DNA from 4 places in the Vibrio sp. 1402 genome. Region 2 is predicted to be linked to each of the others. Evidence: predicted binding sites of a transcription regulator. Region 2 holds the regulator's gene; each other region holds the start of a gene.
What was found. Region 2 encodes CRP, which controls carbon source genes, mostly activating them, when cyclic AMP is high. Its sites were predicted from a motif close to TGTGANNNNNNTCACA; they were not measured.
Positions count from the first base shown of each region.

Region 1: the regulator CRP is predicted to act here: its motif matches at 3,208-3,223, upstream of cdd (cytidine deaminase).
Region 3: the regulator CRP is predicted to act here: its motif matches at 2,060-2,075, upstream of R7044_RS12270 (glycogen/starch/alpha-glucan phosphorylase).
Region 4: the regulator CRP is predicted to act here: its motif matches at 2,625-2,640, upstream of R7044_RS13770 (NupC/NupG family nucleoside CNT transporter).

Region 1 is NZ_JAWOWE010000002.1:356,123-362,002, forward strand. Features, by position in the region: gene R7044_RS05040 (thiopurine S-methyltransferase) at 174-824, shown strand; gene purT (formate-dependent phosphoribosylglycinamide formyltransferase) at 897-2,072, opposite strand; gene cdd (cytidine deaminase) at 2,216-3,103, opposite strand; gene R7044_RS05055 (LrgB family protein) at 3,534-4,211, opposite strand; gene R7044_RS05060 (CidA/LrgA family protein) at 4,213-4,587, opposite strand; gene sbcB (exodeoxyribonuclease I) at 4,643-5,880, opposite strand, start outside.
Region 2 is NZ_JAWOWE010000020.1:27,893-33,772, forward strand. Features, by position in the region: gene astA (arginine N-succinyltransferase) at 1-566, shown strand, start outside; gene astD (succinylglutamate-semialdehyde dehydrogenase) at 595-2,052, shown strand; gene R7044_RS22365 (DUF1338 domain-containing protein) at 2,301-3,092, shown strand; gene crp (cAMP-activated global transcriptional regulator CRP) at 3,229-3,861, opposite strand; gene R7044_RS22375 (phosphoribulokinase) at 4,102-4,971, opposite strand; gene R7044_RS22380 (YheU family protein) at 5,097-5,309, opposite strand; gene R7044_RS22385 (hydrolase) at 5,343-5,880, opposite strand, start outside.
Region 3 is NZ_JAWOWE010000005.1:268,591-274,470, forward strand. Features, by position in the region: gene R7044_RS12270 (glycogen/starch/alpha-glucan phosphorylase) at 1-1,796, opposite strand, end outside; gene malT (HTH-type transcriptional regulator MalT) at 2,531-5,239, shown strand; gene R7044_RS12280 (DUF368 domain-containing protein) at 5,818-5,880, shown strand, end outside.
Region 4 is NZ_JAWOWE010000006.1:206,803-212,682, forward strand. Features, by position in the region: gene prfC (peptide chain release factor 3) at 1-1,528, shown strand, start outside; gene R7044_RS13760 (DUF5363 family protein) at 1,623-1,820, shown strand; gene R7044_RS13765 (TatD family hydrolase) at 1,807-2,580, shown strand; gene R7044_RS13770 (NupC/NupG family nucleoside CNT transporter) at 2,785-4,068, shown strand; gene R7044_RS13775 (hypothetical protein) at 4,427-4,561, opposite strand; gene deoC (deoxyribose-phosphate aldolase) at 4,652-5,428, shown strand; gene deoA (thymidine phosphorylase) at 5,526-5,880, shown strand, end outside.

The sequences.
Region 1 (5,880 bases), on a different contig from region 2:
AGATCACCATTTCTCTTTTCTTTATTCTGATTATCAGATAAAGGCGCGTCTCCTATGAGACCGATTACATCCTATCACCGCAGTATTAACCAAAGATGAACGGCATAGACAAATTGAAAAAAAACGTTAGTCTTACCTCTCAAAATGAAAACAGCCGACAAGTAGAAAGTAAAATGAGAGACCAAGAATTTTGGCATAACAAATGGGCCAGCAATCAAATCGGATTTCACTTGGAAGATGTAAACCCGCTATTACCAGTATATTGGAAACACACTAATCCAAAGCGTGAAGATAAAGTGTTAGTTCCTTTATGTGGAAAGTCAGAAGACTTGATTTGGCTAGCGATGAAGCATGATTCGGTTGAAGGCGTTGAGCTAAGCCATATTGCTGTGCGTGCCTTTTTTGCTGAACATTTTTACACGCCAACGGTAACGCCTCTTAATGGCATGCACGAGCTTTATCAATTTGATGAGCTCTCTATTTATACTGGGGACTTTTTCACTGCACCAGTATCTCAAGCCGATATCATTTATGATCGCGCCGCGTTGGTTGCTTTACCGCAAGATATGCGAGAGGAGTATGTAGAGCGTCTCAAGCAACTTTTGAACCCAGGCGGTCGTATTTTGCTTGTTACACTCAACTATCCTCAAGAAGAGATGGCGGGGCCTCCATTTAGCGTGCCGGTCGAAGAGATTGAGCAGTTATTTTCAGGTTACAAAGTTACTTGTTTGAACGTAGATGAAGCTGACGAGAATCATCCTAAAATTGCGAAAAAAGGCTTAAGTCGCTTCTCTGAAGAAGTGTACTTAATCGAGAGTGAATAGGCTCTCTTCGGTTTGGAACACGAAATAGCGCAGCAATTTGAGCTGCGCTATTTTTGTATGAGTGGTTCGTATTTAATAAATGATATTCACTTTTGAAGCACTTTCAACAGCATCTTGAACGGCTTCTTCGGTGGTTTTTCGTCGCGTAAGGACAACACCTAAACGGCGGCGACCATCGATTTCTGGCTTACCGAATAGACGAACTTGTGTTTGAGGTTGAGCTAAAGCTTTGCTTAGGTTTTCAAAGCGAATGTTTGTGGAAGTCCCTTGTCCAAGAATAACAGCAGACGCAGATGGGCCATATTGCACAATATTATTAATTGGCATTCCGGTAAACGCGCGCACGTGGAGAGCAAACTCAGACATTTCCTGCGAAATCATTGTAACCATACCCGTATCGTGAGGGCGAGGAGAGACCTCATTGAAAATGACTTTATCGCCTTTGACAAACAGCTCTACACCAAAGATGCCGTAGCCACCGAGCGCGTTTACCACTTTCTCAGCCGTGTATTCAGCTGCTTTTACTGCGTTTTCTGACATAGCTTGCGGTTGCCATGATTCGCGGTAGTCGCCATCTTCCTGACGATGACCAATTGGAGCACAGAAATGCACACCGTCAACGGCTCTGATGGTCAATAAAGTGATTTCGTAATCGAAGTCGATAAAACCTTCCACGATAACGCGACCTGCACCCGTACGTCCGCCTTCCTGAGCGTAATCCCATGCTTTTGTAACGTCGTCTTCGGTCTTGATAACACTTTGCCCTTTACCGGAAGAGCTCATCACTGGCTTCACCACGCACGGAATACCCACATGTTCAACCGCGGCTTTGAAGTCTTCAAAGTTATCTGCAAAACGATAAGGTGAAGTCGTCAATTCCAGTTCTTCTGCTGCCAAACGTCGGATACCTTCACGATTCATTGTTAGCCTGGTTGCCTTAGCGGTTGGAACAACATTCAGTCCTTTCTCTTCAAGCTCTACCAGTTTGCCGGTTGCGATGGCTTCAATTTCTGGTACGACGTAAGTAGGTTGTTCCTTCGTAATAACTTCTTCTAAGGCGTTCCCATCTAACATGTCGATAACATAACTACGGTGAGCGACTTGCATCGCTGGAGCATTGGCATAGCGATCACAAGCAATCACTTCTAAACCAAGTCTCTGGCATTCAATGGCGACTTCTTTACCGAGTTCGCCAGAGCCTAAAAGTAATACACGGGTAGTATTTGCGCTAGTTGCAGTGCCAAACATAGTGTTCCCTTACAAAATAGAGTGATGAGACAGAAATTGCAGGAGATCATACTGAAGTTTTATGACAAAGCAAACGTTTGCTTTTGGTTTTTAGGTAATAAAAAAGCTCTACATGTTGTAGAGCTTTTTGTTGAATTTGTCGTTTATACGTTGACAAAACTAAGCGGAATATCTGGATTCAACGCTTCCAACGTTGATTGCGTATCGGCTAAGTGACTGATCTTACCTTCAGAGTTTTCTACCAATGCAGCGGCTTTGATGCTGTCAAAGGTTTCACCCGCAAGTAAAACTTGGATTAGCGCAACTTGTAGCGGTGGCAAGCTAGGATTAAACGCTGCATTTTCTGCATAAGCACCTTGGAATACACGGCCGCTAGTCATCTCTAATGCTAAACCACTCAAGTTGTTGGTGTATGGAGAGTGGCTCATGTTCATCGCTTCAACTGCACTTTGGATGAGTGCGTCTTCATCATCACATGAGAACTGGTGTTTAACTTCTGCCATTAAGCCGGACTCGATACCGAGATCGTTTGGTCCAAAGGCTTCAGGCAGGTATTCATGAAGTGACTTTTCTTCGCGTTCTGGGAGCTGGATTTTAAGCTCGTTTGCGGTAGATAACTCATTCATGAACTGGCGGCAGTGACCACATGGGCTGAAGTTGATAGTGATATCCTTAACACCACGTTCGCCTTTCATCCAAGCATGGCTAATCGCAGACTGCTCTGCGTGAACCGTTTGACCCAACTGTACACCAAAGAATTCCATGTTGGCACCGAAGTAAAGGCGACCTGAAAGACCACGAACGATAGCGCCGACATAAAAGTCAGAAAGGGGAGCATAGGAGTACGCTGCGGCAAAAGGAAGTAGCGCAACACGAAGCTCTTTGTCTGATAGACCGGTAGCTGAAAGCAACTGCTCAAATTGTTGAACTGAAAGCGTAGCATCAAAATCATCAGCTTGGATGATAGGAGCAAGTTGTTTGGAAAGTGCTTCTGGAGCGCCTGCTAGCGCCTGTTCAATGCGACTTTTCATGTTGAATCCTTGTTATTGCATGGACAGTTATTCTATGTGAAAGATAGAAATGTTCCGTGCGTTAGATCACGATAAATAATGCAATTGATAATTCCGTTACATAATTAGAGTGAGCTCACACATGTATTCGATTGCACAGGTGTGAAGCGTTATCTCCGTCTCACAATTAACCATATCAGTATATGTTCATATGACCAAGGAGCAGGAGTATGTTACCCACGCGACTTTACCGCTATGCTACTTTATACCTACGTAATCTAGAGCGAGTGGTAGCAGCTAGAATGCTAATGCTATGAATGTATATCTCAGTCAAGTCCCTTCACGATATTACTGGGTGAGTTTGATAGATAAGATAGGGTTTTGAAAAGGGATAAGTAAGAAACGGAAAGGCTACGGCCTGCCGGAAGGAGGGCAGACCGAGAGCGCTTAACTATTGATATAGCCAGACCGCCAAAGCAAAAAAACTTGGAGCCAAAATAGAAGTTATGATCCCACATAAAACCAATGCGAGTGATGAGAACGCGGCATCTATGGGCTGTTTCTCTGCACAAGTAGCGGTGCCTAAGGCATGAGAGACTGTACCCATTGTCAGACCACGTGCAATCGGGTGTTTAATTCCAATTAAGTTGTAAATTGGGTATGCCAAAATCGCGCCCAATAAACCAACAATCAGAACCAAGATCGCCGCAACGGCAGCTTCACCACCGAGGTGACTCGAAATTTCCATTGCTATTGGCGTAGTGACGGATTTACCCACTAGACTTGCGATTAAACTGATATCTGCTTTGAAAGCGACTGCGATCAAGGTGGTTGTCATCATCGACATCACACTGCCTACTGTGCAAGCAAAAGTGATGATTCGCCAGTTTGCTTTAATCTGTGGTAGTTGTTCATATAGCGGGTAAGCCAGAGCAACTACGGCTGGTTGAAGTAAAAAACTGATCCCTTCGTTATCCGCATAATACGTTTCAAACGGTACATTTAAGTAAGTAAGCAAAGGAATGAGCACTGCAATACTGATCAGCAAAGGATTTGCTAGAGGATTATTCACTTTGATTGCGATTTGGCGCGCGACAAGAAAAACCGCAATGGTAACAACTAACCACATATCAGTGTTTCTCCTGTAGCAAGTAATCCAGCAGCCAAGCGAGGCTGACCAGTACAATGAGTGAGCCGCCAACCGCGCTAGCGATGATAGGGAGAGCATTGGCGAGTAGTAGGTCGAAATGCTGCATTAATCCCACGCTGATAGGAACGAACAATAAGATCATATAGCGGATAAATAGCGTGGCGCCCGGTTTGACCCAGTCGACTTTTACAAGCCCAAGAGTCATGGAGAAAAACAGTACGAGCATACCGATGACACTTCCTGGAACGGAAACGCCAGTGAACTTTTGAATGGTAATTCCGATGCCAAGTGCTCCCATGATGAGGAAGATTGAAATGAGCAGTTGGATCAGTTGTAAGAATCGTTCTTTAATCATTTTGACAGTATATAAACAACAAGCACACCATAAGGTGCGCTTGTATTAGGAGGAGTTAGGAAGCTAAGCTCTCTACATAACGGTACACGGATTTTAATATCGCAATCTTCTTTTCGTCACTTTCATGTTCGTGAACTAAGTTTTCTAAATTCAGCATGTACTCTTCAATTTGGCTTTCAAACACTTCTCGACAGTGTAGTGCCCAGCGTCTTTGTTCTTGCTCGTCTAGTGTGCCTGGGAAGTTACGCGCACGATAGCGGAACAATAGAGGTTTAATACGCTTGTCATCAAATTCAATGTCTAATGCAGCAAGATTATTCGGATCGGTTTCGCGAATGATATCCATAGCTGCGCGATCGGCTGGAGAAAAGAACCCGTCGTAAAGTTGTGTATCGACGTCATCACTTTTATCGAATTTGCGCTCGACTGAAAAGAGGCTAATCAGCTTTTCTCTAATTTCAGGATGTTGGCGCAACAAAGCGAGATTGGCGAGACATTGCTGGCGATCAATGCCAATAGACTCCGCATTTTCAGCCGTTAACGTTTTTGCAGGGGCGAGAATAGGGCATTTGTTCAAATGAACTAGTTTAACTGGCACTGGTAGCAATTCACCAAGATCTTCGCGCTTCGTGTAGAGTCTTTCGTGCAGCTCTTCTGCGGATAGCTCAAGAATAGGTTGAGGGTCTTTCGCTAAATCGATGGTGATAACGGCGTTATTATTGGTTGGATGCCAAGCAACAGGCACAATCCAGCTAGTGTACTGACATTCGCGCCCTAGCATGCCTGAAACGTGCATCAACGGTGTCATGTTGACGATGTCGACTAAATCATTGAGCTTGCGCTTTTGGCGCATAGAAAAAAAGTAATCAAACAATTTTGGTTGCGCTGCTTTTACTTTCTTTGCCATTTCGATAGTCGCAACCACATCTGCCATCGCATCGTGCGCGTTACTATGTTCTATGCCGTTAGCCACGGACAAATGTTCTAATTTAAAGCTAGTGAAGCCATCTTCGTTTTCTGGCCATTCTACGCCTTCTGGGCGAAGGGCATGGCACGCGCGTAGTACATCGAGTAAATCCCAACGCGAGTTACCGTTTTGCCAACTCCATGCGTATGGATCGATGAAGTTGCGATAACAAGTATAACGGGTCACTTCGTCATCAAAGCGAATGCTGTTGTAGCCTAAACTGGTGGTATTTGGTCTCGCGAGTTCAGCGTGAATCTTAGCGATAAACTCTGGCTCAGAAAGGCCTTCTTGAACCGTTTTTTGCGGAGTAATACCAGTAATAAGCG
Region 2 (5,880 bases):
AGCACCCAGAGCGCTTCTCTGAAACGATCTTTGCGGAGATGCGTGGCGTTTCAGACGACGAGGGTAATTCACCATTCTGGCAATGGCTTCAAGAGCATTTCTTCTCTATCGATTTCACGCTTGCAGATTACCTGACAGGTATCGGCAAGAAAGGCTTTATCGCCGACTTGATGCCGAAACTGCCTATTTACATCAACCTGCTCAGCCCAGAAGCGCAAGCCGTGATTGGTCAAGTACATGACAACACGCGTCCAGCGCTGAAGCTGCTTGAGCGTGAAGGTTTTACCAACCGAGGCTACGTCGACATCTTCGATGGTGGCCCAACGGTTGAGTGTGATCTGCGTAATATTGAGTCGGTACGTCATTCATTCCGTGCGCAAGTCAAAATCTCTGAACATTCCAGCACACAAGACTTCTTGATGTGTAATTCATCTTTCGAGAACTTCCGTGCGACAGTCACTAAAGCGGCGTATGACGCAGAAACACAAAGCGTGATGATTGCACCAGACGTTGCGGATGCACTTTCGGTTGAAGAAGGGGATTTCGTTCGCCTTCTTCCGCAGTAACAGACGACAGAATTTAAGGATAGAAACAATGACACATTGGATTGCAGGTGAATGGGTACAAGGTCAGGGTGAAGCATTTACGTCTCTGTCGCCGTACAACCAAGAAGTGATCTGGCAAGGCAAAGGTGCAACGGCAGAGCAGGTGAACCAGGCGGTATCTGCAGCGCGTGAAGCGTTTATTAACTGGAAAAAGCGTCCATTTTCAGAGCGTGAGGCAATCGTGTTGGCTTTTGCGGAGAAAGTAAAAGAGAACAGCGAAAAAATCGCCGAAGTGATTGCCAAAGAAACCGGTAAGCCGATTTGGGAAACGCGCACTGAAGCAGCAGCCATGGCAGGTAAAATTGCCATTTCGATTCGCGCTTATCATGACCGCACTGGTGAGGCGAGCCGTGAAGCAGCAGGCAACCAAATCGTATTGCGCCACCGCCCATTGGGCGTGATGGCGGTGTTTGGTCCTTACAACTTCCCAGGCCACCTACCAAATGGTCACATTGTGCCTGCGCTACTGGCTGGTAACACGGTAGTCTTCAAACCGTCTGAGCAAACGCCATGGACGGGTGAATTGGCGATGAAGCTATGGGAAGAAGCCGGTCTGCCGAAAGGCGTGATTAACCTTGTTCAAGGCGCGAAAGAAACTGGTATTGCCCTCGCTGACGCAAAAGGCATTGATGGCGTACTGTTTACGGGTAGCGCGAATACGGGGCATGTATTACACCGTCAATTTGCGGGTCAACCGGGCAAGATGCTCGCACTAGAAATGGGTGGTAATAACCCGATGGTGATCTCTGATAAATATGGTGATTTGGATGCCACGGTTTATACCATCATCCAGTCAGCGTTTATCAGTGCTGGGCAGCGTTGTACGTGTGCTCGTCGTTTGTATGTGCCATTGGGTGAAAAAGGCGATGCGCTTATCACCAAGCTCGTTGAAGCGACACGCAATATTCGCGTAGACCAACCATTTGCAGAACCTGCGCCATTTATGGGACCGCAAATTTCGGTCGCGGCAGCCAAGTTTATTCTTGATGCACAAGCTAACCTACAGTCTCTTGGCGGTGAAAGCTTAATTGAAGCGAAAGCAGGAGAGGCGGCATTTGTTTCTCCTGGCATCATTGATGTAACGAACATTGCTGAGTTACCAGATGAAGAATACTTCGGCCCACTTCTGCAAGTGGTGCGTTACGAAGGGTTAGACAAAGCCGTGGCGCTAGCAAACGATACGCGCTTTGGCTTATCTGCTGGTTTGGTCTCAACCGACGACCAAGAATGGGAATACTTCGTTGACCACATTCGTGCAGGTATCGTGAACCGTAACCGCCAGCTCACTGGTGCAAGCGGTGATGCGCCATTTGGTGGTCCGGGGGCGTCGGGTAACTTGCGCCCAAGCGCTTACTACGCAGCAGATTACTGTGCGTACCCAATGGCATCAATGGAAGGTCAAGAGACTGTCTTGCCTGCAACATTGAGTCCAGGTGTAGCGCTATAAGTTTTAATAATAGAGTCGCAACTATGCATTGCGGCTCACCTTGCCGGCGCATCATTTAGGTATGGGTTGTAGTGATCGTTGGCAGAACACGAAAAGTGAGCAAAGACTCGGAAAAGCGTGTTGACTGACTGGCATTTACCGTCACAGGTTGATGGTTGCTCGTTCATTATTCTGGACAACTTTTGTTGTGAACGAGCAGCCAACTTCCGCTTACCTTTAAACTCTACATCTCGTAACAAGGAGTCGTTATGACGCCCGATGTGTTATTTGAATCGCTATGGCAAGATTACATTCAACGTCTTTGCCCTTCGGCTGCTAAAGTGCATCAGCTGCTTCAAGAAGATGAGCCTCTGATTAATGATCATATAGCTTTACGTACCTTCAATATCGCGCCTCTTGGTATTGAAACTCTAGCTAAGCCATTTGTAGCTATTGGTTACAAGGCGTGTGGTGATTACATTTTCGAAAGCAAAAAGCTGGTTGCTAAGCACTATGAGCACCCAGATCCGAAGCAACCTAAAGTATTTATTAGTGAGCTAAAAGTTGAAGAGTGCTCGCCTGAGCTACAAGAGATTGTGAAAAATTTGGTGGCACAAATCGATGCTGACAAGCTGAAAGATAGCGCATTCTTACATGGTGGGCGCTTGTGGGATTTAAGCTTTGCTGATTACCAAACGTTGGCTAAAGAAAGTGAGTACGCATCTTGGCTTGCGGCGCATGGTTACGGAGCAAACCACTTCACGGTGAGCGTTAACCAGCTCAATGAATATGAAGAAGTGAAGCAGGTAAACGATCATCTGCGTACCGCTGGGTTTACCATTAATGAAAATGGTGGTGAAGTGAAGGGCACTCCTGAGGTGTTGCTAGAGCAGTCATCGACCATGGCAGATAAAGTAGCGGTTCGTTTTAGCGAAGGCACTGAAATTATCCCTGGCGGGTTTTATGAATTTGCTAAGCGCTATCCGATGGAAAATGGTGATTTGTACCCAGGTTTCGTGGCCGCTTCAGCTGACAAAATCTTTGAAAGTACGAATGGCTAAGTTTTAGGGTTAACCTGTTAAGCTTACTCATTAGTGTTCGCTGCACCCTATCTCATTTGGTCATGAGTAAATAAAAAGCCACCAATGTTGCCATTGGTGGCTTTTATAATTTTGTTCGTGTCACTCTAGTTCGAGATTAACGAGTACCGTAAACCACGATGGTTTTACCGTGAGCAGAGATTAGGTTCTGCTCTTCTAGCATCTTCAAGATACGACCTACTGTCTCACGAGAACAGCCAACAATTTGACCGATTTCTTGACGAGTGATCTTGATTTGCATGCCGTCTGGGTGAGTCATTGCGTCTGGTTGTTTTGCAAGGTTCAGAAGCGTCTGAGCGATACGACCAGTTACGTCTAGGAACGCCAGGTCACCCACTTTTTGGCTAGTTACTTGAAGACGACGAGCCATCTGCGCAGAAAGACGCATTAGGATGTCTGGGTTTACTTGGATAAGCTGACGGAACTTCTTGAAAGAAATTTCAGCAACTTCACAAGGAGATTTAGCACGAACCCAAGCTGTGCGCTCTTGGTCTTCCTCGAATAGACCAAGTTCACCAATAAAGTCTCCTTGGTTTAGGTAAGAAAGGATCATCTCCTTACCTTCTTCGTCTTTGATAAGAACCGCAACAGAACCTTTAACGATGTAGTACAAAGTTTCTGCCTTTTCGCCCGCGTGAATTAGCGTGCTCTTTGAAGGGTACTTATGAATATGACAGTGTGAAAGAAACCACTCTAATGTTGGGTCGGTTTGAGGTTTACCTAGAACCATAATATCTCACTTCCTCTGCAGGGTACGCTTGCGCTATCCATATTTTAGCTAAGCCTGAATTAGGCCTACTAGAATAAGAGCACTTTTTATATGCTGCAAGCTCTCTTGTGTTTCGGTAAGAAATAGTATCCTTTTTCGAAAACGATTTCTTGATTTTAATCGTGCCATGATTGAGATTTTGTAAGCAAAACTGTGCACATGATCACGGTATGAAAAGTAAACATCTTCGCAGGCAGGTTTTTAGCCAATTTTCCCTGTTTCGATGAGCTGTTGTAGGATAGGCCGAACTATGAGCTCCATTGCAAAGCTCATCTTACCGCCGGGTACGACAATCGTGTTGTGGCGTGACATGAATGAGCCATCAATCATGGCCAGCAGATATGGGAAGTCGACATTCTTGATACCGCGTAGGCGAATCACCACAAAACTCTCATCCAAACTAGGGATGCCTTTTGCATTAAGTGGGTTGGAAGTATCAACGGTCGGTACGCGCTGGAAGTTGATGTGAGTACGAGAAAACTGCGGAGTGATATAGTTGAGGTAATCGTCCATGGATCGCACGATTGAGTCCATTACCGCTTCACGCGAATGGCCGCGATCGCGAGTGTCACGTACGAATTTTTGTATCCACTCTAAGTTCACAATCGGCACCATGCCGATTAAGAAATCCACATGTTGAGCAACATTAACATCGCCATCGACCACGCCACCATGTAACCCTTCATAAAACAGCACGTCGCTGTTTTCGGGTAAGTCTTGCCACGGTGTAAACGTGCCTGGCATTTGATTGTAGGGAACCGCTTCGTCAAACGTGTGCAGATAACGGCGCACGCTGCCAGTGCCGTCATGCCCGAACTTACGGAAAAACTCTTCTAATCCCGGGAAGTCATTAGCTTGTGGGCCAAAGTAGCTAATGTGTCGACCTTGCTCGCGGGCTTTGCGAATTTCGATGTCCATTTCTGGGCGAGTAAAGCGATGGAAGCTATCGCCTTCAACCCATGCGGGTTTAACGTTCATCATATTGAACATTTTACGGAAGGCTTCAGATGTAGTGGTCGTGCCGGCACCGGACGAACCAGTAACCGCAATAATTGGGTGTTTAGCTGACATGACAAACCTTGTCGAAAATTACTTACCTGTAATGTGCAGTAGAGTTACTACTGCACGGTCGATATCCCACTATAGCACGTAACAATACCTTGTCATCGAGTGGGATACGGTAAAATGTGAAGGGTCTAAAATTTTGTTTTATGTTGAATATCGACGGTTTCGTGTAGCTCAGAGAACACGATAACCGCTTCACCTTTTTCCAATTGAGCTTTAACTTGATCAATTTTGTCTTGCAAAGAAACCTCGACGGTTCCGTAATCCGTTCCTTCGCGTAAGACGAATTCACGAATTAAGTTTTCCAATGTTTCCGGCGCAATGTCTTGCCATGGAATGATCATAAATACCTCTAACTTTTATGATGAGCGGCTAGTTTACTGCGTTCGTTGCTTGGATACAGCAGAAAGGTAATCTGCGGCGATACTTTCGTAATACGCGGGCAGCGCTTCCTCCAACCAAAACTTAGGTTTTAACGCCGTTCCTGTTAGGAAGCCAACATGGCCACCGTGTTCAAAGAGACGGTAATCAATGTTATCTGGCAGAACAAACTTCGGGATCACATCGTCGGTCATGAACGGATCGTCTTTGGCATGGATGATCAGTGTGGGTAGCGTGATTTGCTGTAGTTTACTTAAGCCAGAGCATTGGTCGTAATAATCTTGTGCGTCTTTGAAGCCATGCAATGGTGCGGTAATCAAATCATCGAATTCATACAATCGTGTGACACGTTTTATTGAGTTGTAGGACAGCGCAAGCTCGCCATGTAGTAGATGATGCTTTTGTAACGCGTTACGTTTCAGTGAAGAAAGCAGATAACGGCGATACACTTTTGAAAAGCCTTGTTCTATACGGTTTGCACACGCCGCTAGGTCTAAAGGCGCTGAGATAATAGTCGCTGCATTCAAAATAGGG
Region 3 (5,880 bases), on a different contig from region 2:
AGGTGGTAACCCGGTGCTGCTTTTGCTGCGAAGAACACAACGCGTGGCGTACACTCAAAACCTGGTTCATTAAGAATACGGTGGTACAGAGACAGTACGTGTAGCAAGTCTAGATGCTGACGTTTGTACTCGTGCAGACGCTTGATTTGAACATCGAAGATTGCATTAGTATCGAGCTCGATACCCATGTTCTCTTTCACCCAAGTTGCTAGGCGTTCTTTGTTCTCTTTCTTCACTGCCATGAATTCTTTTTGGAATGTCGCGTCAGTAGCGTACTTCGCAATACCTTCAAGTTGCTCTAGTTTCGCTGGCCATTCTGGGCCGACTTTCTCAGTGATAAGCTGAGACAGACCTGGGTTACAGAACTTCAACCAGCGACGTGGCGTAATACCGTTCGTTACGTTGTGTAGACGTGTCGGGTACATTTCGTGGAACTCTGGGAATAGGTCTTTCTTAACCAATTCAGAGTGAAGTGCTGCTACACCGTTTACTGCGTAAGAGCCGATTACACATAGGTTTGCCATGCGAACCATGCGGTGGAAACCTTCTTCGATGATAGAAAGCTTCTGTTGCTTCGCGACATCACCCGGCCACATTGCACGTACGTCTTGTAGGAAGCGGTGGTTGATCTCGTAAATGATCTCCATGTGACGTGGTAGCAGGTGCTGGATTAGCGACTCTGGCCATGTCTCTAGTGCTTCTGGAAGTAGCGTGTGGTTGGTGTACGCAAATGTCTTAGAGCTGATTTCCCAAGCCGCTTCCCAAGTTAAACCTTTTTCATCCATCAGGATGCGCATTAGTTCAGGAATCGCAATCGTTGGGTGTGTATCGTTAAGCTGGATAGTCTCTTGCTTAGGTAGATCCGCTAGCGAGTAGCCCGCAGCTTCGTGGCGACGTAGGATGTCACGTACAGACGCTGCTGAGTGGAAGTACTGCTGCATTAGACGCAGTGTTTTACCTTTCTCGTGGTTGTCGTTCGGGTAAAGCACTTTAGTGATGTTACCTGCGTCGATCAGTGCGTGCTGAGCTTCGAAGTAATCACCATTGTTAAAGCTTGCTAGTGAGAATGGTGCAATCGCCTGACATTCCCAAAGACGTAGCGGGTAAACCGTGTCTGATTCGTAACCCACAATTGGAAGATCCCAAGGCATTGCTCTTACTGTCATGCCTGGTACCCATTTGCGAACTTCTTTACCGTTCTCGTTAATCACTTCAACGTGACCGTAGAAACCGATCTCTTGCGCAAGTTCTGGACGCGCAATTTCCCAAGGGTAGCCTTCTACACCGCGCCAAGCGTCAGGTGCTTCTTGCTGGCGACCATCTTTGAATGACTGTTTAAATAGACCGTATTCGTAATGTAAACCATAGCCGACAGTTGGGAATTCTTGTGCCGCACATGAATCCATGAAACACGCAGCCAGACGACCAAGGCCACCGTTACCCAATGATGGGTCGCGCTCTTCTTCTAGCAGATCAGTTAGGTTGTAACCCAGTTCAGCCATTGCTTCTGTTACTTGTTCATACAGACCCATGCTGATTAGGTTGTTACCCGTCAAACGACCGATAAGGAATTCTAGCGAAAGGTAGTTAACGCTCTTCGCACTTTTAATGCGTGGATCTTCTTCTGTCGCAAGCAAATCTAGAGTAGTAAATTCAGCCAGAGCATGCCCCATTGCTAGGTACCATGCGCGGCTGTCTGCGTTTTCAATCGTATGAGCGTAAGTTACAGATAGGTGTTTCTTTACGCTTTCTTGGAACGACTTCTTGTCAAATTGTTTTTGTTGAGTAGGTTTCATTACGAAATTCTCACGTCTTTTGGTAATTCATCTGCCATACATCGTGCATTTACCTCTGTGAATAAACATCCTCCTAATTCTCATCCTTTGAAGGAGGAGAGCTGAGGGCGTAGAGGGGGTACCATTGCTAGGTTAGTGATCCAAATCTCAACAAAGTGAACTTTGCGCCAGTTCTTAGTGATTTTGATCACAATGGAATGTGAGAAAGGTTAAAACCCGTTCATGACGCTTTTTATAGTCCACTCATCTGATGATGTGAAAATTGTAATATCGGTCACATTAACTCGGTCAGCGTAGAAGAACTTTTCGTAATCTATGTGCAACGCGATCTTAACGCTAACGAAACAAACGATATTTAAGTGACGACAATCACAAATAAAGGGCGTAGTTGATGGTAAATCCATCAACCCTTGAGAATTAGGAAGTGGATCAAAGTAACGAACATTTCTGATGTCGTAACATCCCACTCAGCTCACAGGATTGTACGCTTTTTATACAAACTAGAATTAGGCGATGTGAGTTATTTCTAGTTTTCGCTAGCTTTTATATCTAAGTGACCGTATGGAATGGTTTTTCAGACGGACGCAAGCCCCAACAGTAGCGACATTATCCGGCATTCAAACAGTGTTTTTGATGCTGATGACATCATTCAGTAAGACGGCTTTCAAGGGGGCTTTACTAGAATGATCACGTTGCTGTCATTTGGGTATACATAAATAAGGACATAACTACTAATGTGGATTCCATCTAAGCTTACTCGACCAGGACGCCTGCACAATGCCATCGTGCGCCCACGAGTGTTGGACTTACTACAGCAAGCGCCTTACTACAAATTGGTTTTATTCCGATCCCCAGCAGGTTACGGAAAAACAACAATGGCAGCGCAGTGGCTATCCGATAAGCCAAACGTCGGTTGGTACAGCATTGATGACAGCGATAACGACGGCTTTCGCTTTGTAAACTATCTGCTTCAAGCATTAAACAAAGCCACCAACTTCAGTTGCGCTAACGCACAAAAACTGGCGGAAAAACGTCAGATCTCGTCTTTACGCTCCCTATTTAGCGAAGTATTCGCAGAAATGGCTGACTTTCATCAAGAATGCTACGTGGTGCTTGATGACTACCATTTAATCACGAATGATGAAATCCATGAATCCATGCGTTTCTTTTTAAAGCACATGCCAGACAACCTCACCGTTGTGGTAACCAGTCGTGCAGCGCCGCCTCTAGGCACTGCAAACTTACGTGTTCGTGATTTAATGATCGAAATTGGCAACGAGATGTTGGCGTTTGATACCGAAGAAACCACTCGCTTCTTTAACCAGCGTATCGCCGATGGTATTGATGAAGACATGGCGAACAGCCTAAGAACCTATGTTGAAGGTTGGCCATCGGCGATGCAGTTGATCGCATTACAAGCCCAACATCAAAACCGCACATTGGCGCAAACTGTAGAGTCGGTATCGCAGTTCAATCACGCGCATTTGTGGGATTACTTGGTCGAAGAAGTGTTTGACTTACTCGATCACGAAACTCGTCACTTTTTAATGCAAGTATCCGTGCTTGACCACTTCAATGATGAGCTAGTGTTTGCCCTTACCCAACGCGAAGATGCACTGGGAATGATTGAATCGCTTAACCGTTACGGCTTATTCATTTATCCGCTCGAAGGGGAACAGAACTGGTTCCGGTTCCATAACTTATTTGGCGAGTTTTTATCGCATGAGCGCCAAGCTCGTATTCCTCAGCAAGAAAAAGATCTCCACCGCAATGCTGCTATCGCTTGGTTACAACAAAAAGCACCACACCAAGCGATTCATCATGCACAAAAATCGAATGATAAGGACTTAGTGGTAGAGATCCTAAACGAATTCGGCTGGAAGATGTTTAACCAAGGCGAACTCAGCACACTGGAAAGCTCAATTAACAAGTTGGACGATGATCTGTTGTTCAGCCACCCAAAACTTACGATGCTCCGAGCATGGTTGGCTCAAAGTCAGCATCGTTATAACCAAGTGGGCCACCTGCTTGAAGAAGCGGAAGAGGAACACAAAAAGCGTAACATTGCGTTAGATATTCATTATCAAGGTCAAGCAAACGCGTTGCTTGCTCAAGTGGCTATCAACAGTAACCAACCAGAAAAAGCTCTCGAATTAGCGGAGCTAGCGCTTAGCCAACTTGATAACACAATTTACCGTAGCCGAATTGTGGCGACTTCGGTTGTTGGTGAAGTTAACCACGTGCTAGGTAAACTAGACCGTGCTTTGCCGATGATGCAACAAACTGAAAAGCTAGCTCGTCAGTATCAGGTATATCACCAAGCGTTATGGGCAATATTGCAGCAAAGCGAGATTTTAATTGCACAAGGTTACGTGCAAGCTGCCTTTGAACTACAAGATTCCGCATTTCGTCTGATTGAAGATCAGCAGCTTCAGCATGTTCCTCTTCATGAATTTTTGCTGCGTATTCGCGCGCAAGTACTTTGGTGCTGGAACCGACTTGATGAAGCGGAAGAATGCGCGTACAAAGGTCTGCAAATTCTCGAAAACCATTCACCAAGCAAGCACTTACATAGCTATTCGATGTTGGCGCGTATTGCGATTGGACGCGGTGAATTAGACAAAGCAGGTAAATTCATTGAGCATATACAGCACTTGATGAAACAGTCGACTTATCACGTAGATTGGACTGCAAACGCTTCACTATCGTTGATTCTATTTTGGCAAGCGCGCGGGAATACCGATGCAATGCAAGAATGGCTCAACACTGCGGTTCGTCCTGAATCGGCATGCAACCACTTTTCTCAATTGCAATGGCGTAACATTGCTCGCGCCCACATTAATTTAGGCCAATATACCGACGCTCGTGCTGCGTTAGATTTTCTCCAAGGTGAAGCTCGTCGCACTAACCTAATCACAGATACTAATCGCAACTTAGTGGTTGAAGCGGTCCTTTCTGCTCGCCAAAAAGATGAGGAGCAAGCCAAGGCTCTGTTAAAAGAAGCATTAGTAATGACGAACCAAACTGGCATGGTCGGAAACTTCCTGATTGATGGTGCAACCATTGGCGGTCTGCTGGAGAAGTTGAGCCTCCGCCATGAACTGGGCGATCTTGAGCGTCACCGTGCTCAACAGTTAATGAAGGACATTTCATCGAATCAACGTAGCCGGTCGATTCACTTTGATGAAGACTTTATTGAAAAGTTGGTGAATCACCCTAATGTGCCAGAGCTAGTACGTACCAGCCCATTAACACAACGCGAATGGCAGGTTCTGGGACTGATTTATTCAGGCTTTAGTAACGAGCAAATCGCACAAGAGCTGGATGTGGCAGGTACGACAATTAAAACCCACATTCGCAACCTGTACCAAAAGCTTAATATTGCTAATCGTAAAGAAGCCATTGTGACAGCTGAAAATTTGCTACAGTTAATGGGATACTGAACTGCTAGATAAACGGGTTAAAACGTAAAGTAAAACACAAGGGTTGGCGTAACACGTCAGCCCTTTTTTATGACTGACAGTAAGAGAAGTGCAATTTGCAAAGCACGTAAGTAACGTTGTTCATATAAAAAAATAGCCAACCGCAATAATCGCGATTGGCTTATATTTAGTGTGAACAAATTGTATTCACTAACAACGTCAGTTGGCTAGGTGACCCTCGGCTTAAGAAGGGTCGAGCAGTATTATGCATTAATCATGCCAAAATGCAAAGACTTATTTTTGGGCACAAGATCTCATATAAGCTGGATTTATTCACGCGCAAATTATCAAAATGCAACTTTGTAATGCAAATTGCAATTGCATAATGCAACCAAGACTGATAATTGATAGTAGAGTTAATCATCTCAAAAATGTAAACCAAGCATTAAAAACTCGTTACGGCGACATTGTCTCTTGGCGGGTAATAAAGATAGGCAATAGATTGGATATAAAACCAAGTAGTTACAGCACTATTTCATACTTTTTTCATCGCAATGTTTGTATACTCTCTGCCATCGAAACGACTTAGCATTAGAGCAATGAACTACTTAATTACTTTCTTCAAGGGAATCGCCATGGGTGCAGCAGATGTTGTACCTGGT
Region 4 (5,880 bases), on a different contig from region 2:
CCCGGATGCGGGTAAAACCACCATTACTGAAAAAGTCCTTTTATTCGGAAACGCGATCCAAAAAGCAGGTACGGTTAAAGGTCGTGGTAACGCACAGCACGCAAAATCAGACTGGATGGAAATGGAAAAAGAACGTGGTATCTCGGTAACCACTTCTGTAATGCAGTTCCCTTACAATGACTGTCTGGTAAACCTACTTGATACGCCTGGACACGAAGACTTCTCGGAAGATACATACCGTACGTTAACGGCAGTAGACTCGTGTTTGATGGTTATCGATGCGGCGAAAGGTGTCGAGGATCGTACACGTAAGCTGATGGAAGTAACGCGTCTGCGTGACACGCCAATCGTAACCTTCATGAACAAACTTGACCGTGACGTTCGTGATCCAATGGAAGTATTGGACGAGGTAGAAAACGAGTTGGGCATGATGTGTGCGCCAATTACATGGCCAATCGGCTGTGGTAAAGAATTTAAAGGTGTGTACCACATTCACCGTGATGAAACGATTTTATACGAATCAGGTCACGGTCATGAGATTCAAGAAGTTCGAATCATCAAAGGTCTCGATAACCCAGAGCTTGATGAAAAAGTTGGTGCAGGCCTTGCGGAAAGTGTTCGAGAAGAGCTTGAGCTTGTTATGGGTGCTTGCCCTGAGTTTGATTTGGAAATGTTCCTAACAGGTGATCTTACGCCAGTTTACTTCGGTACTGCATTAGGTAACTTTGGTGTGGATCATATGCTAGACGGTCTAACTGAATGGGCTCCAGCGCCGAAAACTCGTCAAGCGGTTGAACGTGAAGTTGAAGCGACTGAAGAGAAGTTCTCTGGTTTCGTATTTAAGATCCAAGCGAACATGGACCCAAAACACCGCGACCGTATCGCATTCATGCGTATTGTATCTGGCACTTACACGCAAGGTATGAAGATGAACCACGTTCGTCTTGGCAAGCAAGTGAGTATCTCTGATGCAGTAACCTTTATGGCTGGTGACCGTGCACGTGCAGAACACGCTTACGCCGGAGACATCATTGGTCTACACAACCACGGCACTATTCAGATTGGTGATACCTTTACGCAAGGTGAATCACTGAAGTTCTCTGGTATTCCGAACTTCGCTCCGGAACTATTCCGTCGTATTCGCCTGAAAGATCCACTAAAGCAGAAGCAGCTTCTCAAAGGTTTGGTTCAGCTATCAGAAGAAGGTGCGGTACAGGTATTCCGTCCTCTACAGAACAACGATCTGATCGTTGGTGCCGTTGGTGTACTTCAGTTTGATGTTGTTGTGGCTCGTTTGAAGTCTGAGTATAACGTTGAAGCGATTTATGAAGGCATTAACGTTGCAACTGCGCGTTGGGTTGAGTGTGGTGATGCGAAGAAACTGGATGAGTTCCAACGCAAGAATCAAGCGAACTTAGCATTGGATGGGGGTGATAACCTAACGTATATCGCTCCAACAATGGTTAACTTAAACTTAGCGAAAGAGCGTTTCCCTGACGTTGATTTCCGTGCGACGCGCGAGCACTAATTTGTGCGGTTAGGGTAAGCCTTAACGCAAACTAGATTTTAAAACGCCCTTGGCTATAAACTTAGCCAAGGGCGTTTTTATATAAGGATAAGATATGAACTGGTTTAAACGTGGGCTAAAGCGTTACGACAATTGGTGTAAAGAAATGGGGTTAACCCCCGACCAGAAACGCAGTTGCGTCCCATATCGAAAAGACCCTGCCCATCAAACTAAAGAGAAGAGTGAAGCCCAACCATCCTCTGATTTTCTGCCCGCAGATACAGATAAAAAGCGTCAAGATGAAGCTCTTTGATACGCACTGCCACTTTGATTTTGATGTGTTTCAAGATGACTTTGCGCATCAACTTGAGCTTGCTCAAACGCAAGGCGTCGCAAGAATTTTGATTCCTTCCGTCGGTCCGCAAAATTGGGCTCGTATTCAAACTTTGGCAGAGCAACATGCCAATTTGTATTATGCTCTCGGCTTTCATCCGTATTTTCTTGAAGATAACGTTGAGCAGCACCTTACAGAGCTAGAAGGCTATCTAAATCAAAAAGGGCAGCAGTGCGTGGCAATAGGAGAGTGTGGTTTAGATTTTGCCATTGATGTTGATCCACAGTTGCAAGAAAAGATACTTGAAGTTCAATTTGAGCTGGCTAGACGCTTCGAACTCCCAGTTATTTTACATAGCCGAAAAGCGCACAATCGCCTCATTCAAATGGTGAAAGCGGCGAATCTCCCTAGAGGTGGTGTGCTACACGCTTTTTCTGGGAGTTATCAGCAAGCCATGGAGTGGGTCAAATTAGGTTTTTTTATCGGTGTAGGAGGAACGATTACCTACCCAAGAGCCAAGAAAACACGCGACGCAATTCAAAAATTACCACTCGAAAACCTAGTAATCGAAACAGACGCACCAGATATGCCTATACTTGGATATCAAGGGGAGTCAAATCACCCAGCCAAACTCATTCACGTCTTTAATGAGCTCGTAGAGTTGCATAACGGCCGAAAGCAATCGATTGCCTCTCAACTGTGGAAAAATAGCAATTTTGCTTTCTCGATATGTGAATAAAATCTAAAGATGTGGTTTGAAATCGAAAACGTTTTCCTGCTTATTGTGAATTAACTCACAAAGCTGGTTGAATCAATCATGAATCTTATAGGAAAGTGTGAGGCTGGCATTACTTTAATTGATTCTGCATGAGTATAATTGCCCCCGCTTTATAGCTCCATTTTGTAACACGCCAATAAATAACTTATAAGGAAGTCATAAACTATGAGCCTGTTTATGAGCCTAATCGGTATGGTAGTGCTTCTTGCGATTGCAGTGGCATTTTCTAACAACCGAAAAGCTATCAACTTTAGAACTGTGGGTGGCGCATTCGCTATCCAATTCGCATTAGGTGCATTTGTTCTGTATGTACCTTGGGGCCGTGATCTACTAAACGGTTTCTCTTCAGGTGTTTCTAACGTTATCAACTACGGTAACGATGGTTCATCATTCCTGTTCGGTGGTCTTGTTTCTGACAAGATGTTCGAAGTATTCGGCGGCGGCGGTTTCATCTTCGCATTCCGTGTTCTTCCTACACTGATCTTCTTCTCTGCACTGATTTCAGTTCTTTACTACATTGGCGTTATGCAATGGGTTATCAAGATTCTTGGTGGCGCACTACAAAAAGCGCTAGGCACTTCTCGTGCGGAATCAATGTCAGCTGCAGCTAACATTTTCGTAGGTCAAACTGAGGCACCTCTAGTTGTTCGCCCATTCGTTCCAAAAATGACTCAATCAGAGCTATTCGCGGTAATGTGTGGTGGTCTAGCTTCTGTTGCTGGTGGTGTACTAGCAGGTTACGCATCTATGGGTGTTCCACTAGAGTACCTAGTTGCGGCATCATTCATGGCAGCACCAGGTGGTCTACTGTTCGCTAAAATCCTTCACCCAGAGACTGACCAGCCTCACGAAAGTATCGAAGAAGCGATGGACGGCGGTGACGACAAACCAGTTAACGTAATCGACGCAGCTGCGGGCGGTGCGGCTTCTGGTCTACAACTTGCGCTTAACGTAGGTGCAATGCTAATCGCATTCGTTGGTCTAATCGCGCTAATCAACGGTATGCTAGGTGGCATCGGTGGTTGGTTCGGCATGCCAGAACTAACACTAGAGCTAATCCTAGGTTACGCGTTCTCTCCACTAGCATTCCTAATCGGTGTTCCATGGGCAGAAGCTGTAACAGCTGGTTCATTCATCGGTCAGAAAATCGTAGTGAACGAATTCGTTGCTTACTTGAACTTCACACCATATCTAGGTGAAAACGCTCAAGTAATCGCGGCAACTGGTGAAGTAATGTCTGAGAAGACAACAGCTATCATCTCATTCGCACTATGTGGTTTCGCGAACCTTTCTTCTATCGCGATTCTACTTGGTGGTCTAGGTAGCCTTGCACCAAACCGTCGTAGTGACATCGCTCGCATGGGTGTTAAAGCAGTTCTTGCAGGTACGTTGTCTAACCTTATGGCAGCGACAATTGCAGGCTTCTGCTTAAGCCTTGCAGCACTATAATTAGAATCGGTTCTTAATATATAGACGCCGTTTTACATCATGCCCTGTAGCAAGAGATTGCTGCGGGGCATTTTTCGTTTTTCGGGCTCCAAAATTTCATCGGGTGTTTGCCTTAGTCGAGGTATTACGCAGTCAATGGAATAGGGGCTAGGAAATTTTGAGATACAAACCGTTTGCGCTCTATTTGGTGCTACAGTTTTGCGGTGAAACTCTATAATGTATTAATCACAGGATAGTGGTTAAGCTTGATTCTTAATCACGTAATGAATATTACATAATCGATGGGCAAATGAATTGCCCTGCAATATCAGATCTAATAGGCGTTTTGCTTTGTGATGTGATATTAAAGACACCGCAATCATAGATTGTTGTGCCATAGGCCAAACTGGTACTGTGCGGTGACAAGGATAGCAATTGGCATATGATAAATTTTCGCTGTATATGCCGAGTCTTCAGGGAACCAAGTCCGTTCATTAATAGACTGTTTAGCCATTTACTCACATTGTCTCGACTTGTTGATTATAGTTAAAGACGTGATGTAAGGCTGAGTAGTGAATTTTTTGAATATTGATCGGAGATAGAAATGAGCGATTTAAAAGCAGCAGCGCTACGTGCAATTAAACTTATGGACCTAACTACGTTGAATGACGATGACACTGATGCAAAAGTGATCTCACTATGTCATGACGCGAAAACAGCAGTAGGCAACACAGCTGCAATTTGTATTTACCCTCGCTTTATTCCTATTGCTAAGAAGACACTTCGTGAGCAAGGTACGCCAGAGGTTCGTATTGCAACAGTAACGAACTTCCCACATGGTAACGACGACATTGAAATCGCAGTTGCTGAAACAAAAGCGGCGGTTGCTTACGGTGCAGACGAAGTTGACGTAGTTTTTCCTTACCGCGCGCTAATGGCGGGTGATGAGAAAGTAGGCTTCGAACTAGTTAAGCAATGTAAAGAAGCTTGTGGTGACATTCTTCTTAAAGTGATCATCGAAACAGGTGAACTAAAAGAAGAAGCACTAATCAAGAAAGCATCTCAAATCTGTATTGAAGCAGGTGCTGACTTCATTAAAACTTCAACTGGTAAAGTGCCAGTAAACGCAACACCAGAATACGCTCGCATGATGCTTGAAGTTATTCGCGACATGGGTGTTGCAGAAACTGTTGGTTTCAAACCAGCAGGTGGTGTGCGCACTGCTGAAGACGCAGCAGCATACCTAGCAATGGCTGACGAAATCCTAGGTGACAACTGGGTTGATGCTCGTCACTACCGTTTTGGTGCGTCTAGCCTGCTAACCAACCTACTAAATACATTAGAAGTATCGGACGACGTCGCTGATCCAACAGCGTACTAATTCCAATAATACGTCTGAACGGTAGCACCTAAACGGGTGCTACCAAACCTCTTCTATCCTACTACAACCATGGCTCAAAAGAGCTTGGGAGGCACTAATGTATTTACCACAAGAAATCATTCGTAAAAAACGTGACGGTGAAGTACTTACCGCAGACGAAATCAACTTCTTTATTCAAGGCGTAGCGAACAACACGGTATCTGAAGGTCAGATTGCGGCGTTTGCTATGACGATTTTCTTTAATGAAATGACCATGGATGAGCGCATCGCCTTAACGTGTGCAATGCGTGATTCGGGCATGGTTATCGACTGGAGCCACATGAACTTCGGTGGTCCAATTGTCGACAAACACTCAACCGGTGGTGTGGGTGACGTAACTTCTTTAATGCTTGGCCCAATGGTGGCAGCGTGTGGCGGTTTCGTACCTATGATCTCTGGCCGCGGTCTTGGTC